One region of the Kitasatospora sp. NPDC088351 genome, then DNA from elsewhere that is predicted to be linked to it. Evidence: riboswitches for the same ligand, from Rfam matches in the RefSeq annotation. Region 1 holds a riboswitch; the other holds the start of a gene.

Region 1 (7,846 bases):
ACGGCGCCCTTGACGGCGGTCATCCGCTGCCGGGCCGCCATCGAGCCGGAGGCGTCCACCAGGAACAGCACCAGGTTGGACTCCCGGCCCTGGCGGACCTGTTCGCGGAAGTCGTCCTTGTGCAGAACCAGCGCGCGGGACGCCCGCCCGCGCGCCGCCTGGTGCGGCGCGGCGGCCTGCAGGGTGGCGCTCAGGTGCAGCCGGGCCAGCCGCCCCTGCGGGCGCCGGGCGCGGATGGTGTGGCCGCCGTCGGTCTCGGCGGGGGAGCGGCGGCCCTGGGCCCCGCGCCCGGTGCCGTCCACCTTGAACAGCCTGGTCCGGTACGGCTCCCCGGCGGCCACCGGCGCGGACTCGCGCGCGGGGGCGGGGTGCTGTGCGGGCACGGGCGCCTGCTCGGGCGTCTGCTCCGGGGCCGGTCCGGGTTCGGGGGCGGGGGCCTCGGCGCCGGGTGCGTCCGGGCCGGTCGGCCCGGTCGGCTCGGGTGCGCCGCCACCGCCGTCGGGGCCGCCCCCGTCCGGACCGCCGTCCGGGTCGGGTCCGTCGCCCTCGGGGCCGCCCTCGGGCCCGTCCTCCGGCTGCGACGCGGGCTCGGGCTCCGGGTCGGCGTGCTCCTCCAGGGTCCGGTCGAGCTGCTCCTCGTCCAGGCCGGGCGCGTCGAACGGGTTGCGCCGGCGGCGGTGCGGCAGGGCCAGCCGGGCGGCCTTGCGGACGTCCTCCTCCAGCACCTCCGTCCGGCCCGCCCAGGCGGCCAGCGCGACGGCGGTACGGGCCATCACGATGTCCGCCCGCAGCCCGTCCACCTCGAACGCCGCGCAGACGGCGGTGATCTGACGCAGCGCCACATCGGCCAGTTCGACCTTGGGCAGCAACTCCCGTGCGGTGGTGATCCGTTCGGCGAGCGCCCGCTCGTCCTCGGCGAACCGGGCGGCGAACCCGGCCGGGTCGGCGTCGTACGCCAGGCGGCGGCGGACCACCTCGGCGCGCTCCGCCGGGTCGCGGGTGGCGGCGATCTCCACGGTCAGGCCGAACCGGTCGAGCAGCTGCGGGCGCAGCTCGCCCTCCTCCGGGTTCATCGTGCCGACCAGCAGGAACCGGGCCGCGTGCCGCACCGAGACGCCCTCGCGCTCCACGTAGGAGCGGCCCATCGCGGCGGCGTCCAGCAGCAGGTCCACCACGTGGTCCTGGAGCAGGTTGACCTCGTCGATGTAGAGCACGCCCCGGTGCGCCCGCGCCAGCAGCCCCGGCTCGTACGCCTTGACGCCCTCGGCGAGCGCCCGTTCGAGGTCCAGCGAGCCGACGATCCGGTCCTCGGAGACGCCGACCGGCAGCTCGACCAGCTGGGCCGGACGGCCGGAGGCCGTGGCGCCGGCGTGCGCGCCGTCCGGGCACTGCGGGTCGGGCGCGGCCGGGTCGCAGGCGAAGCGGCAGCCGTCGACGGTGGCGATGGACGGCAGCAGGCCGGCCAGCGCGCGCACCATGGTCGACTTGGCGGTGCCCTTCTCGCCGCGCACCAGCACGCCGCCGACGGCCGGGGAGACCGCGTTGAGCAGCAGTCCGAGCCGCAGGTCGGCCATACCGACGATCGCGGTGAAGGGGTAGCGGACGTCACTCATGCCTTGTCGGCCTCCTCAGGCGCTCCGGGCGGCAGGAACGGCAGCGACCCCGCGGCCGGCACCCCGCCCTCGATCAGCTTCCACAGCGCGTCGGTGTCCGCGTGCTCCTCGATCAGGTCCCCCAGCCGGTCCAGCCGGGCCTCGCGCGCCGCGGCGAACGAGGTGTCCGGCGCGGGAGCGAACGCCCGGCCGGCCAACTCGGCGGTCTCGCACAGCAGTTCGCGACGGAACCCGTCGTTCTCCAGTGCGCCGTGCCAGGTCGTGCCCCAGACCGCGCCCACCCGGCAGCCGTCCAGAGCGCGGCCCCGGCCGTCGGAGAAGAAGGGGTCTCCCCCCTCGACGGCCACCACACCGTGATGGATCTCGTACCCCTCGACCCGCTGCCCGTACGCCTCGCCGACCGGACGGCCGAGCACCTTCGCGGCCCCGAACCGGACACGCGTCGGCAGCAGCCCGAGCCCGGCCACCTCGCCGGCCCCGGACTCGACCTCGTCCACGATGCCGCGCGCCAGCATCTGGTAGCCGCCGCAGACACCGAGAACCGGCCGCCCGGCGGCGGCCCGTGCCTTCAGGGCCGGCTCCAGACCACGTTCGCGCAGCCAGGCCAGGTCGGCGACGGTGGCCCGGGTGCCGGGCAGGATCACCAGGTCGGCGTCGGCCAGCTCCTCGGGCCGGGTGGCCCAGCGGACCAGCACCCCGGGCTCCTGCGCCAGCGCGTCCACGTCGGTGAAGTTGGACAGCCTCGGGAAGCGCACCACGGCCACCCGCAGCACGTCCGCGCCGACCGGCCCGCGGCCCTCGGCGCGGTCCACCACGGTGGACAGGTCCAGCGAGTCCTCGGCGTCCAGCCAGAGCCCGGGCAGCATCGGCAGGGTGCCGAGCACCGGGCGGCCGGTCAGCCGGTCCAGCATCTCCAGCCCGGGCGCCAGCAGCCGGGCGTCGCCCCGGAACTTGTTGACGAACCAGCCCGTCACATGGCGCTGGTCCTCGGCGGACAGCAGCGCCAGCGTCCCGTACATGGCGGCGAACACCCCGCCGCGGTCGATGTCCCCGACCACCACCACCGGCAGCCCGGCGGCGGTGGCCAGACCCATGTTGGCGATGTCCCGGTCGCGCAGATTGATCTCGGCGGGCGACCCGGCCCCCTCGCAGACCACCACGTCGTAGCGGCTGCGCAGGTCCGCCAGGCACTCCAGGGCCCGCTCCAGCAGCACCGGCTTGCGCTCGCGGTAGTCCAGCGCGCCCACCTCGGCGACCGGGCGGCCGAGCAGCACGACCTGGCTGCGGCCGTCCGCGCCCGGCTTGAGCAGCACCGGGTTCATCGCCGCCTCGGGCTCCACCCGGGCCGCCTGCGCCTGCATCGCCTGGGCGCGGCCGATCTCGGCGCCGCCGGCGGTGACGAAGGAGTTCAGCGACATGTTCTGCGCCTTGAACGGCGCCACCCGGACACCCTGCCGGGCCAGCCAGCGGCAGATGCCCGCGGTGACCACGGTCTTGCCGGCGTCCGAGGTCGTCCCGGCGACCAGCAGTGCGTTGCTCATGCGCTCCTCCTCTTCTTCCGTCCCAGGACGGTCCGGCTTCCTGTGGCGGCCCGGACCGCCGCGTGCCCGGCGACGGCCGTGCCCAGGGCCAGCAGGCCCACCCGGCGGGAGAGCCGGCAGGCCCGCTCGATGTCGTCCACCGTCACCGGCCGCAGCTCGCCGCCCAGCACCGGCCGGTGCTCCACCCGCTCCCCGTACGCGAGGGTGCCGCCCAGCCGCACGCCGACCGCGCCCGCGAACGCGGACTCGGCCTGGCCCGCGTTGGGGCTCGGGTGCGCGGAGCCGTCCCGGCGCCAGATCCGCCAGGCCGTCCGGGGTTCGGGCGCGGCGGCCACGGTGAGCAGCGCGGTCAGCCGGGCGCCCGGCCAGCCCGCTACGTCGTCCAGCCGGGCCGAGGCCCAGCCGAACCGGGCGTAGCGCGGCGAGCGGTGGCCGACCATCGCGTCCAGCGTGTTGACGGCGCGGAACGCCAGCAGCCCGGGCGTGCCCGCGAGCGCGCCCCAGACCAGGGCGTTCACCACGGCGTCGGCGGTGTTCTCGGCGACCGACTCGACCACCGCGCGGGCGATCTGCTGTTCGTCCAGCGCGCTCGGGTCGCGCCCGCACAGATGCGGCAGCCGTTCCCGGGCCGCCGTCAGATCGCCCGCGGCGAGCGAGCGGCCGATGGTCCTGGCCTCCCGGGTGAGCGAGGTGCCGCCGAGCACCGTCCAGGTCGCGGCGGCGGTCAGCGCGGCGCGGCCGAGCGGCCGCCGGCCCAGGGCGCGTTCGGCGGCCACCGCCCCGGCCGCGACGGTGCCCACGCAGAGCGCGGTGTAGGCGGTGCCGGCGGCGCGGTCGTCGCGCCAGAGCGTCTTCTCCAGCCGGCCCGCCGCGCTGCCGAAGGCGGCCACCGGGTGGCCGCGCCGGGGATCGGCGAAGCGGGCGTCGGCGAGATGTCCCGCGACGGCGCCCAGCGCGAAGGCGGCCGCGCGGGTCAGCGGGCGCACGGCGAAGGGCGGCAGAGGGGGCGGGTGGTCGGGGCAGCCTGCATCGCGTGCGTGTCCTCACTCAGGGTCCGCGCCCTGGATCGACGTACCGGCGGCGAGAGTCTCCTGGCTTCCGGGTCCGACACACCCCCGGAGCCTCCAGCGGCTTCTGACGGCCCGCCGATGGGCCCCTCCTGCCTGTTGGCGGGCAAGGAGGGAATTGATCCGAGCGTGCTCCCCGGTGACAGTGGCGGGACCGCGCCGGACTCGCACCGGCTTCCTCTGCATGCCTCCGTTTGGCTGAAGGATCCCATCACGCGGCCGAACCGGGAGTCAACCAAGGTCACGGAGGGGTTGGTCACACGGCCCGCCCGCGCGCCGCCTCCGCGGGTCGGTGTCGCGGGGGTGCGGAGAGGGCGCGATCGCCCGGCCGCAGGTGGAGGCCGCGGCCCCCGCTGTCCCGTCCGGCGTGACACCCGGTCGGCCCATGCCCGGTGGCCCCGGTCCGGTCCCGCGAGTGGACTGGTGGGTGCCCAGTCCGCGATCAACAGAGCGGGGAGCGATATGCGTTGGGGAACCGCGGCCGCCGTGGCGGCCGCCGCCGTCGGCACCGGGGCCGCCGTACTGCTGGCCGGGCGCAGGGCCGTCCAGCGGATGCTCCACCCGGCGGCCGTTTCCCGGCCGCAGGCGGGCCCCGTCACGGTGCGGAGCCTGGCCGTCGGGCGGGCCACCTTCACCCGCAGCCCGGAGAGCACCCGCCCCGGCCGCTGGGCCGTCGAGTGGGACGAGGGCGGCCACGCGGTGGTCGACGAGATCCTGCACGCCGACGAACAGGGCGTCACCCGCCGACTGGTCCGCGCCGACCGGGGCGCCCTGACACCCGGCACCGAGGTCCGCTTCACCCCCCGGGTCCACCTCGGCGACCCGACCGGCGCGCTCGGCCTGCCCTACGTCGAGACCGCCGCCGAGGGTGAGCTGGGCGCCCTGCCCGCCTGGCGGCTCGACGGCAAACGCGGCACCTGGGTGATCCTGGTGCACGGCCCGGGCGCCGACCGGCAGCAGACGCTCCCGGTGTTGCCCGTGCTGCACCGTCTCGGTCTGCCCGCCCTCGCCGTCACCTACCGGGGAGACCGGGGCGCGCCGGCCGCGCCGGACGGCCTCGACGACTTCGGCGAGACCGAGTGGCGGGACGTCGAGGCGGCAGTGCGGCTGGCCCTGGACAGCGGCGCCGGCCGGGTCGTCCTACACGGCTGGTCGCTCGGCGCCACGATGGTGCTGCAGACCGCCGCCCGGTCCGCCTGGACCTCGGCGATCAGCGGCCTGGTACTGGACTCCCCGGTGCTCGACCGGCCGGTCTTCGCCCGCCGGGGCGCCACCCGGGCCGGGTTCGGCCGTACGGCCGCCGGGCCGGGCGTGCTCGCCGCCGAGGGCCGGACCGGGGTGGACCTGGCCGACTTCGCGCGGCTCGCCGAGGGCACCGACCTGCGGGTGCCCACCATGGTGCTGCACAGCCCCGACGACCCGGTGGCGCCCTGGCGGGCCGCCGCCCGGCTCGCCGACCGCCGCTTCGACCTGGTCAGCCTCCAGGCCTTCCCCGGCGCCGACCACGCCGCCCTCTGGAACGCCGACCCCGACCGCTATGAAGAGCTGTTGCGCCGCTGGCTCACGCCGTTGCTCTGACGACGGCTCCGGCCGGCCGTCCGGCAGCTCCCTCCGGCCCGGCCGGCCGACCGCTCTGACCTGGCGTGTTCGCGTCATGCAGATCCGGCCAGGCGGTTTGGCCTCTGTTGCCCGATCTTGTCGACCCGCCGCGACCGCCCTTCCGGAGTCCGTGGCCAACCGGATGTGACAGAAGGCCGGTACAAGGGGAAGACTGCTCGACGTGACGTCTCGGAACCCGCGCGACCGTGATGCCCCGCTCCCGCCGACGATCGGTACCGGTGCGACGGTGACCCGTCTCCCCGGAACGGCCCACCGCCCCGCCGGCATCAGGCCGGGCGCTCCCGGCGTACCCCGCCGACGAGGCCCCGCACCCGCTCCCGGCCGAGGCCGGGTCCCCGTACCGGAGGGCTTCCCGGCCCCCGCCGAGCTCGCTCCGCTGGCCCGTCGGATGCTCGTCGACGCCGTCCGGATCGCCCGCTGGGCCGGCGAACTCTCCGAGGTCGACAAGCGCGGCGAACTGCTCCCCGAGGACGCCCGCGCCGCCGGCCGGGCACTCGCCATGACGGTGGGCGCCGCGGCCCGGGCCTGGGGCCAGGCCCTGCTGGTCGGCCTGGTCGAGGCCAGGGACGGCGGCGCCGCCCCCGGCTGGCGCCTGCACGCCTGGGAGCACGACGACGAGGCCGTGGTCCGCGGCTGGTCGGCGCTGTTCGACGCCTGGACGCTGCTCGCCCCCGTCCCGCCCGCCGCGCTGCGCGGCGTCTTCGCGGTGCTCGCCGGGCAGGCCGTCGACCAGGCGCCGCAGCTGCTCTCCTTCCTGCACCTGGTGGCCGGCCCGGTCGCCGACAGCGAACTGCTGGAGCTGCTGCGCCGGGGCCTGGACGAGCGCCGGGTCGGCGGTGGCGCCGGTGCGCTGGGCCTCTCGCCCATCCCGCACGCCGCCTCCGCCGTGTCCGCCGTCCGCGGCACCTGCCGCGAGCCGCAGATCGACACCCCGGCCGCGCCGTCCGACGTCGCCGCCGTCCTGGACTGGATGCTGGACGGCCTGGCCGCCGTCGGCGCCGTGGTCCGCCGGGACGAGGCCGCCGAACTCTCGCCGCTCGGGCACTGGGCGGTGCGGGCCAAGCTGGAGGAGATCTGCACCGTCGCGCAGACCGCCGCCGGCCACATCGAGCAGAGCGCCTTCGAACTGCTCAACGCCTGCGCCGACTACTCGCCGGGCCCGGCCCGGGCCGAGTTCCGCGCCTGGGTCGCCGCCCGTCCGGCCGACCGGGCCGTGGCCGAGCTGCTGGACGCCGCCCAGGGCGACGACGCGCTGGTCCGCGGCCTGGCCTTCGAGGCGCTCCGGGTGGCCGGCAGCACCGCCGAACAGGCCGTCCGCGCCGCGGTGGACGAGCCGGTGCTGCGCCCGTACGCGCTGCTCTGGCTGGCCGAGCAGTCGGACGAGGGGGTCTCCCCGGCCGATGTGCTGGGCGCGGAGGACGCCGCCTGGCTCTGGGTGGACACCGCCGCCGCCGTACTCGACCACGGGGAGACGGATCTGCTGGTCGGCCATGTCGAGGGCGCCTCGGCGGGTGACCCGGTCCGGCTGTTCGCCCGCGCCAGGCAGTCCGGGCACCCCCGGGCCGCCTCGGTGCTGACCGCCGTCTCCGGTGTCCACCCGGACCCGGGCGTGGCCCGCGCGGCCCGCCGTTCGGCGTTCAGCGTCCACCGCGGCGGGGCGTAACCCGGCCGGCGGTCCCCAGGCTCCAGGGCTCAGGGCCCAGGACATGACGGAGGGCCCGGATCCAGTGGATCCGGGCCCTCCGTCATGCGGTCGCGCGTGCGGCCGGTCAGCCGATCCGGGACTCCGCGCGGCGGGCGCGGACGTCGCCGACCTTCTGGCCCACCTTGCGGCGGATGACCAGCAGCGGAGCCATCGCGGCCAGCGTGATCTGGGCGAAGGCGCCGATGTGCAGCAGCATGTCGCCGCCGGGCAGGCCGGTCGCCCAGGCCGCCAGGCAGCCGATCGAGACCACGATCCAGCAGAGCGTGGCGGTGGCCAGCAGCCCCTGCGGCTTCGGGTACT
Region 2 (7,846 bases), on a different contig from region 1:
GAGTCGGAGCCGTGGGCGCCGTCGTGGGCGGTCCGCCGGAAGTGCCGCGCGGCGAACTCGCCGAACCGGCGGGCGGCCTCGGTGCGGTAGGAGTCGCCGTCGCGGACCAGCCGCAGCTCCCGCCGGCAGCCGGGGGCCGCCAGCCGCACCCAGGCGACGGAGCCCCGGGGGCCCGAGCCGCGCGCCATCGCGGGCAGCAGCGCGGCCCCCAGGCCGGCCGCGACCAGCTCCAGTACGGCGCCCGGCTCGTCGCCCTCGCAGGCGATTACCGGCCGCACACCCGCCTCGGCGAAGAGCCGGTCGGCGAGCACCCGCTGCCAGTGGCCCGGGCGCGGGGTGACGAACAGTTCGCCGTCCAGCTCGGTCACCGCGACCTGCTCCCGCCCCGCCAGCCGGTGGCCGACGGGCACCACCAGCAGCACCTCCTCGCGCAGCAGGACCACGGAGCTCAGGGCGGGTCCCGCCAGCGGCTGGGAGGCGAAACAGAGGTCCACCTCGCGGTCGCGGAGCTGACGGACCATCACATCGGCGGCGGACTGGCGCAGCCGGACCTCGACGTCCGGGTGAGCCGTCCGGAAGCGGGCGAGCACCCCGGCGAGGGTCAGCAGGGTCTCGGTGGCCACCGTCACGGTGCCGCCGGCGCCATCTGCGGCATCCGCCAACTCCCTTCGGCCGTCGTCGAGTTCGCGCAGGGCCCGGTCGACCCGCCGGAGGAAGGCCGCGCCGTGGCGGTTGAGGTGGATCCGGCGGCCCCTGCGGTCGAAGAGCGGAACACCCAGCTCGGTCTCCAGCCGGGCGATCATCCGGCTCACCGAGGGCTGGGCGACGCGCAGTTCCTCGGCCGCCCGGCTGACGTGCTCGTGGCGCGCGACGACCTGGAAGCAGCGCAGCGCCAGCAGGTCCATCCGCCGCCCCCCCCGGGTCGGGCCGTTCCTCATAACCCGCAGGACATCATCTTATGCCGCATCAGGTCTTGGATCCGGCGAGCCGGGCACCCATAGCCTCCAGGAGGGGCCGCCGCGACCGGCCGGTGCCCCGACTCCACCACGGACCGACCCGCACCACGGACCGACCCGCACCACGCCCGCGCCGGACGCCCTGCCGAAGGAGGCCCCCGCCGTGTCCGAGAACCCGGCACCGCCGTACGAGAGTTACGTCGAACGCATCCTCGACGCCCTCCGTCGCTCCCCCGAGCACACCGCGCTGATCACCGCCGAGGGTCGCGCGGTCCCGGCCGGGGAGCTCCACGAAGCCGTCCTGCTCAGTGCCGCCGCCCTGGCGGAGCACGGCGTGCGCCGCGGCAGCACCGTCTCGCTGCTCGTCGGCGACCGCCCCGAGGCGCTGGTCGCGCGGTATGCGGCCAATCTCCTCGGCGCCCGGGTCGTCTCGCTCGGCCTCGGCTCGGCCCCCGGGACACAGGCGGCCATCGTGGACAGCGTCGGTACCGCCGCGCTGCTCGTCGACCCGGACCTGCGGACGGCGGGCGAGGCGCTGCTCGCGCTGGTCCGGGTACCGGCCGTGCTCACGCTGGACTCCGCCCCCACCGACTGGCACCCGGCGGCGGTGGCGGGTTCGGCGCTCCGCCCGGGCCGGACCGGGACGGCCACCGGGACCACCGCCGGGCCGAAGGGCGCCGCGCAGGCCGAGGACGACTGGTGCATCCGCTTCACCGGCGGCACCACCGGCATCCCCAAGGGCATCCGGATGGCACACGGCCCGTACGGCCGGCTGCTGGTCTCGCACGCCGCCCGCCTCGCGCCCTCCCCGCCGCCCCGCTTCCTCGCCTGCACCGCCCTCGCCCATATGGCCGGAATCGTCGCCGACGCCACGCTGCTCGCCGGGGGCACCGTCGTGCTGCGGTCCGGCTTCGACCCGCTCGACGTCATCACCGCCCTCGAACGGGAGCGGATCACCGACCTCTGGCTCCTGCCGCCGCTGCTGTACGAACTCCTGGACCACCCGGCCCTGGCCACCGCGGACCTGTCCGCCCTGCGCCGGGTCTTCTACGGCGGCACCCCCGCCTCCGCCGAGCGGCTGCACCGGGCGGCGGAGCTCCTCGGCCCGGTCCTGTACGGCTGGTACGGCCAGACCGAGGCCGGCAACATCACCGAGGTCCTGCCGCACGAGCACGGGGTGACCGGGCCGGACGGCCGGATCACGGTCGGCCGGGCGCAGGAGGGCGTCGAGATCGAGATCCGCGACCCGCGGGGCGCGGTGCTGCCCACCGGCCGGAACGGGGAGATCCACGTCCGGACGCCCATGCTCATGAGCGGCTACTGGCGCAGGCCCGACCTCACCGCGCAGGTGCTGCGGGACGGCTGGATCAGCACCGGGGACGTGGGGCACCTCGACGGCGACGGCTTCCTCCACCTCGTCGACCGGCTGAAGGAGATGGTCATCGTGGTGGGAGGCCACGTCTACCCGGCGGAGGTGGAGCAGGTGCTGCTCGCCCACCCCGCCGTCGCCCAGTGCGCGGCGTTCGGGACACGGCGGGCGGACGGGAGCGAGGAGCTCCAGGTGGCCGTCGTCCCGGCGGCCGGCCACCGGCTGGACCGGGAGCTGGTCCGGGGGTTCGTCACCGAACGGCTGGGCTCGATGTACGCGCCCGCCGCCGTGCACGTCCTCGACCGGCTGCCGCTGACCGAGGCGGGCAAGCCCGACCGGAAGCTGCTGCGGGCCACGCTCGGCCCGGACCACGGACAACCGGACCAGGGATAAATGGTCGGCGGGTCGAAGGGAGGGCGCGCTAGCATCCGGTGCCGATCAAGGAGAAGGACGTGCACATGGGTGAGGACCAGCGGACCGGGACGCGGCTGGAGCTGTCGTACCGACCGACCGCGGAGGATTTCCGGGAGGCGCTGACCGCCCGGGCGAAGATCTCCGCCACGGGCCGGCGGACCCGTTGGCTGCTGACCGTGGCGGCGGTGTGCGCGGTGGTCGGCTCCGTCCTGTCCGTGACGTCGGGCGAGGGCGTCAGCTCCTCACTCGTCGTGATGCTCCTCGTCACCCTGCTTCTGCTCGCCCTGCCGTGGCTCCAGGCGCGGCAGTTCCACCGCCTGACGGAGGGCAAGGGGGAGTACCGGGCCGTCGTCGACGACTCCGGCGTCACCGTCAGCACCGAGCAGTCGTCGAGCACCCTCACCTGGCAGGCCGCGCCGCGCTTCGTCGAGACGCCCCGGCTCTTCGTCCTGCTGAGCGGTGACCGGAACGCCTCCTGCCTCACGCTGCTGCCCAAGCGGGGCATCGCCGAGGGCGCCGACGTCGACCGGCTCCGCGCCGTCCTGGACCGGCACCTGTCCAGGGCCGGGAAGCCCTAGCTGTTCTGACCCGGGCGGCGGGTGAACGCGACCCGGGTGCGGCGGTCGCCGGTGCGGACGGTGAGGCCGTGTTCCGGCAGGCCGGCCGGGTCGCCGCCGTCGGCGAGCCAGAGGGCGACGGCGGCGCCGAGCAGGAGGGGGTCGAGGTGCGGTGTGGCCGCACCCCAGGGGCGTTCGGCGTGGGCCTCCAGCAGCAGGCCGCCGCGGAGCCGCAGCAGATGGCGGGCCTTGCCGAGAGCGGCCACGGCCACGCCGAGGCCCGGCAGTTGGGCCGCGGTGTCGGCGAGCCAGCGCTCGGCGGGCAGTTCGGCGCGGACTTCGGTACGGGCCATCACCTCGGCGCTGTGACGCAGCGCGAGCGTCGGCTCCTCGGCGCTGACCGCGTAGCTGCCCCGGGCCTCGCGGTGGTCCGGGCCGACCGGGTAGCGCCGCAGGCGGACCTCGGTGCCCCGGCGCTCCCCTTCGACGTCGTACGCCGTCGGGCCGGGCAGGGCCGTGGGCAGCGGGACCGGTCGCGGGTACGGCGGCTGGCGAGGTTCGTCGTCCGGTTCGTCCACCTGCCGCAGATAGGAGTAGAGCAGCGGGCGCAGCAGCCGGGCGGACTGGCCCTGCCGGCCGAGCGAGCGGTCGGTGATCGGGCGCAGCGCGGCCCGGTCCGGCTTCGCCAGGGCCTGTTCCAGCTGGGTGAGCAGGTCGCCGTCGGGGTCGAGCGGCGGCGCGGCCTGGCCGAAGGCGTAGGTGGGGGAGCGGGGGTCGAGTTCGTCGGCGCCGGTGGCGACGAGCAGGGTGTGGCGTTCCAGGGCGGCGCCGTAGAAGGAGACCGAGCCGTGGTCGCCGATCAGGCAGTCGGCCGCGACGAGGGCGGCCTGCCAGCCCTGGTCGGGCGGGACGAGCCGCAGTCCGGACCGTTCGGCGGTGGCGAGCAGCGCCGCGGGGTCGTGCCGGGCCCAGATGTTGGGGTGCAGGACGACGGCGACGGTGTACTCGTCGGCGGGGAGCCGGCCGACCAGACGCAGCGGCAGGTCGGGGTGGCGTCCGAACAGGGAGTGCTCGCTCCAGGTCGAGTTGACGACGACGAGGCGGCGGCCGTCCACGGCGCCCAGCGCGGCGCGGTACCCGTCCCGGCCGTCCAGGCTGCGCAGCATCCGGTCGAAGCACGGGTCGCCGACCACGCGTGCGCGGGGCAGGGCCTCGGGGCAGGAGATCCGCAGCCGGTCGAGCTGCTCCTCGTGGGAGAGGCCGATCACTGCGGGGAACACCCGCCCCCAGTGGGTGAGTTCGCGGCGGGAGAGGCCGGCGGCGGAGACGGTGTCGCCGGTGGACCGGGTGACCAGGCGGTTGTAGCCGGCACCGTGCGGCAGCACGATCAGCGGGGCTTTCAGCCGGGCCATCGAGCGGTGCACCGCGCAGGCGACCGCGAGGTCGAACCGCCGCCGGGTGGCCTCGCGCCAGTCCAGCACGGTGATGCCGGTGAGGCCGGCGAGGAAGCCGTCGAGCCCGGTGGCGAACGCGGAGCCGGGGTTGACGGTGAGGTAGAGGTGGATGCCGTCCTGGCCGCGCAGCAGGGTGAGCACGTCCAGTACCCGGGTGGCGGAGGTGAGGGTGCGGGCGACCGCCAGCACGCGGGCCCTGACGGGCCGGGTGTCCCAGCGGTCGTCATCGGGCCAGGCGCGGGCCTGCGGGCGGAACGGCACACGAAGATCGTACTGAACCGCCCCTGGCCGGGGGCGGTTGTCCGGCTGTCCCCGAGGGACGGTCAGCCGGCGGCCGCGGAGGGCTCGTGGTGCTCGGCGGCGGCACACGAGTCCAGCAGGGGGCGCATGCCGTCGTCCACGAGCCGGTAGCGCACCACGCGGCCGTCCTTGTCGCCGCTGACCACGCCGGCCGTGCGCAGCAGGCGCAGGGCCTGGGAGACGGCCGGGTCACGCATGCCGGTGGCGACCGCGAGGTCGGTGACGGCGAGCGGGCCTGCCCGGTGCAGGGCGAGCAGCAGGGCGAGCCGCCCGGGGTCGGCGAGCAGCGAGAACCGCTCGGCCCAGGACCGGACGTGCGCGGTGTCGCCGATCGCGGCGATGGCCTCGCAGACCCGGTGTCCGTCGATGGTGCGGTGGCCCGCGCGGTCGGCCGGTACGAGATGCATGGCCCCATTCTTGCAGTCCGCGTCCTGTGATTCTGAACACCTGCGCAGGTGCGCAGCCTTGCAAGGGTGTCCCACGGGCCCTACGGTGTTCCCCGCCGTGGTGCTCGGGAATACCGGTGACGGATCCTCAGGGATCCCAGTCCGGAGCGGCCCTCGCCACTGTGATCGGGGGGAGTCGTCCGTACCCACGACGCCACTGGGCGCCTCGCGCGCCTGGGAAGGCGGGTACGGAAGCCCCGTAAGCCAGGAGACCGGCCACGGCATCTCACGAAGCCATTCCACGAGGTGCTGGAGCGTGATCCGAAGATGACCCTGCCCGAAACCGCCACCCCGGCGACACCGCCGGTGTTGCCCACTTTCCGTTGGAAACGCCAGGACACCATCCGCACGGCCGGGCTGATGGGGGTGATCCTGGCCATGCACGTGGCGGCGTTCGGGACGCTCATATTCCTGGTGGCACCGCACGAGTACACGGTCGGCACCCAGGTCTTCGGTGTGGGCCTGGGGATCACCGCCTACACCCTCGGCATGCGGCACGCCTTCGACGCCGACCACATCGCGGTGATCGACAACACCACCCGCAAGCTGATGGCGGACGGCAAGCGGCCGGTCTCCGTGGGCTTCTGGTTCGCGCTCGGGCACTCCTCGATGGTGGTGCTGATGGCCGCCCTGGTGGCGGGCGGGGCGCAGCTGGCCAACACGCTGATGGACGACGACTCCACCACCCACAAGTGGCTGGGCGTGGTCGGCACCACCGCCTCCGGTGCCTTCCTCTACCTGATCGGCGCGCTCAACCTGGCCGCCCTGCTCGGCATCCTGAAGGTGTTCCGGTCGATGCGGGCCGGCCGGTACGACGAGGCTGAGCTGGAGGAGCACCTCAACGCGCGCGGCTTCCTCGCCCGGGTGCTGAACCGGGCGACCCGCTCGATCACCCGGCCCGGCCAGATGTTCCCGGTGGGCATGGTGCTCGGCCTCGGCTTCGACACCGCGACCGAGGTGACCCTGATGGTGATGGCCGGCTCCGGCGCGGCGGCCGGTCTGCCCTGGTACGCGATCATCTGCCTGCCGCTGCTGTTCGCGGCGGGGATGAGCCTGTTCGACACGCTGGACGGGACGTTCATGAATTTCGCGTACCAGTGGGCGTTCGCCAATCCGGTGCGCAAGGTGTACTACAACCTGACCATCACTGGGCTGTCGATCGCGGTGGCGTTCATCATCGGCACCATCGAGCTGGTCGGGGTGCTGCACGAGAAGCTGGACCTCACCGACCCGGTCAGCGGGTGGATCGCCGACCTCTCGCTGGACAACGTCGGCTATGTGATCGTCGGCCTGTTCGTGGTGGTCTGGGTCGCGGCGATCGCCTACTGGCGGCTGGCCGGGGTGGAGCGGCGCTGGTCCCCGCAGACCCAGCACGCGGGGGCCCGGCCGACGCCGGCCGGGGAGGCCGCCGAGACCACGGAGGCCACGGAGGCCAAGGCCTGAGCCGGGCGCGGCCCGGCCCCGGCCCCGGCCCGGTCGGGCCCGCCCGACGGGCGGATCGGGGCGGCGCTCCGTAGGCTCGACGCATGGCTGATGCGTACGCGGGTCGGCGGGAGCGGCTGAGGGAGCACTGCGGTGCGACCGGGGCCGACGCGGCGCTGATCACCAGGCCGGCGAACGTGCGCTATCTGACCGGGTGCGCGCCCTGCGGGGCGACGCTGCTGCTCACCCGGGAGCGGGCGCTGCTGGCGCTGCCGGACGACCTGCCGCCGGACGACACCGGGGAGCACCTGCTCGGCGAGGACCTCACCCAGGTCCCGGTCGCGGCGGGGGAGGACACCGCGCTGGCCGCCGCCGCGGCCGCCGGGCGGCTCGGCGTGGACGACCTGGCGGTGGAGGAGCACGACCTGACGGTCACCCGGCACCGGTCGGTGGCGGGCCTCGCCGAGGGGGTCAGACTGGCGGGCCTCGGACCGGTGGTCGAGCGGCTGCGGGTGGTCAAGGACGAGCACGAGATCGCCGACCTGCGGATCGCCGCCGAGATCGCCGACCAGGCGCTCGGCGAACTGCTGGAGTCGATCCTGGTCGGCCGCACCGAACGGCACCTGGCGATGGAGCTGGAGCGCCGGATGATCGACCACGGTGCGGACCGGGCGGCCTTCCCGGTCTCGGTCGGCACCGGCAGCCACTCCGGTCAGCAGGCCCACCAGCCCACCGACCGCCGGGTGGAGGAGGGCGATTTCCTCACCGTCGTGCTCGGCGCCCAGTACCGGGGCTACGGCGTCTCCACCGCCCGGACCTTCGTGATCGGCGCCGCCCCCGCGCCCTGGCAGGTCGAGCTGCACCGGCTGGTGTTCCGGGCCCAGCGGGCCGGACGGGAGGCGCTCGGGCCTGGCGTCGAGCAGTGCGT

What was found. A riboswitch is a leader RNA that binds a small molecule or an ion and turns the genes downstream of it on or off. The one in region 1 is predicted to bind cobalamin.
Region 2: linked by a shared signal. The riboswitch ahead of AB0P06_RS23780 (HoxN/HupN/NixA family nickel/cobalt transporter) and the one ahead of AB0P06_RS16540 (cobalamin biosynthesis protein) in region 1 are both predicted to bind cobalamin.

What each region holds. Positions count from the first base shown of each region.
Region 1 is NZ_JBFBIL010000019.1:74,392-82,237, reverse strand. It holds gene AB0P06_RS16550 (putative cobaltochelatase) at 1-1,613, opposite strand, end outside; gene AB0P06_RS16545 (cobyric acid synthase) at 1,610-3,154, opposite strand; gene AB0P06_RS16540 (cobalamin biosynthesis protein) at 3,151-4,140, opposite strand; cobalamin riboswitch at 4,239-4,403, opposite strand; gene AB0P06_RS16535 (hypothetical protein) at 4,684-5,799, shown strand; gene AB0P06_RS16530 (hypothetical protein) at 6,230-7,504, shown strand; gene AB0P06_RS16525 (CDP-alcohol phosphatidyltransferase family protein) at 7,611-7,846, opposite strand, start outside.
Region 2 is NZ_JBFBIL010000036.1:46,661-54,506, reverse strand. It holds gene AB0P06_RS23805 (LysR substrate-binding domain-containing protein) at 1-905, opposite strand, end outside; gene AB0P06_RS23800 (AMP-binding protein) at 1,120-2,718, shown strand; gene AB0P06_RS23795 (YcxB family protein) at 2,757-3,317, shown strand; gene AB0P06_RS23790 (hypothetical protein) at 3,314-5,011, opposite strand; gene AB0P06_RS23785 (metalloregulator ArsR/SmtB family transcription factor) at 5,074-5,457, opposite strand; cobalamin riboswitch at 5,539-5,732, shown strand; gene AB0P06_RS23780 (HoxN/HupN/NixA family nickel/cobalt transporter) at 5,764-6,939, shown strand; gene AB0P06_RS23775 (aminopeptidase P family protein) at 7,023-7,846, shown strand, end outside.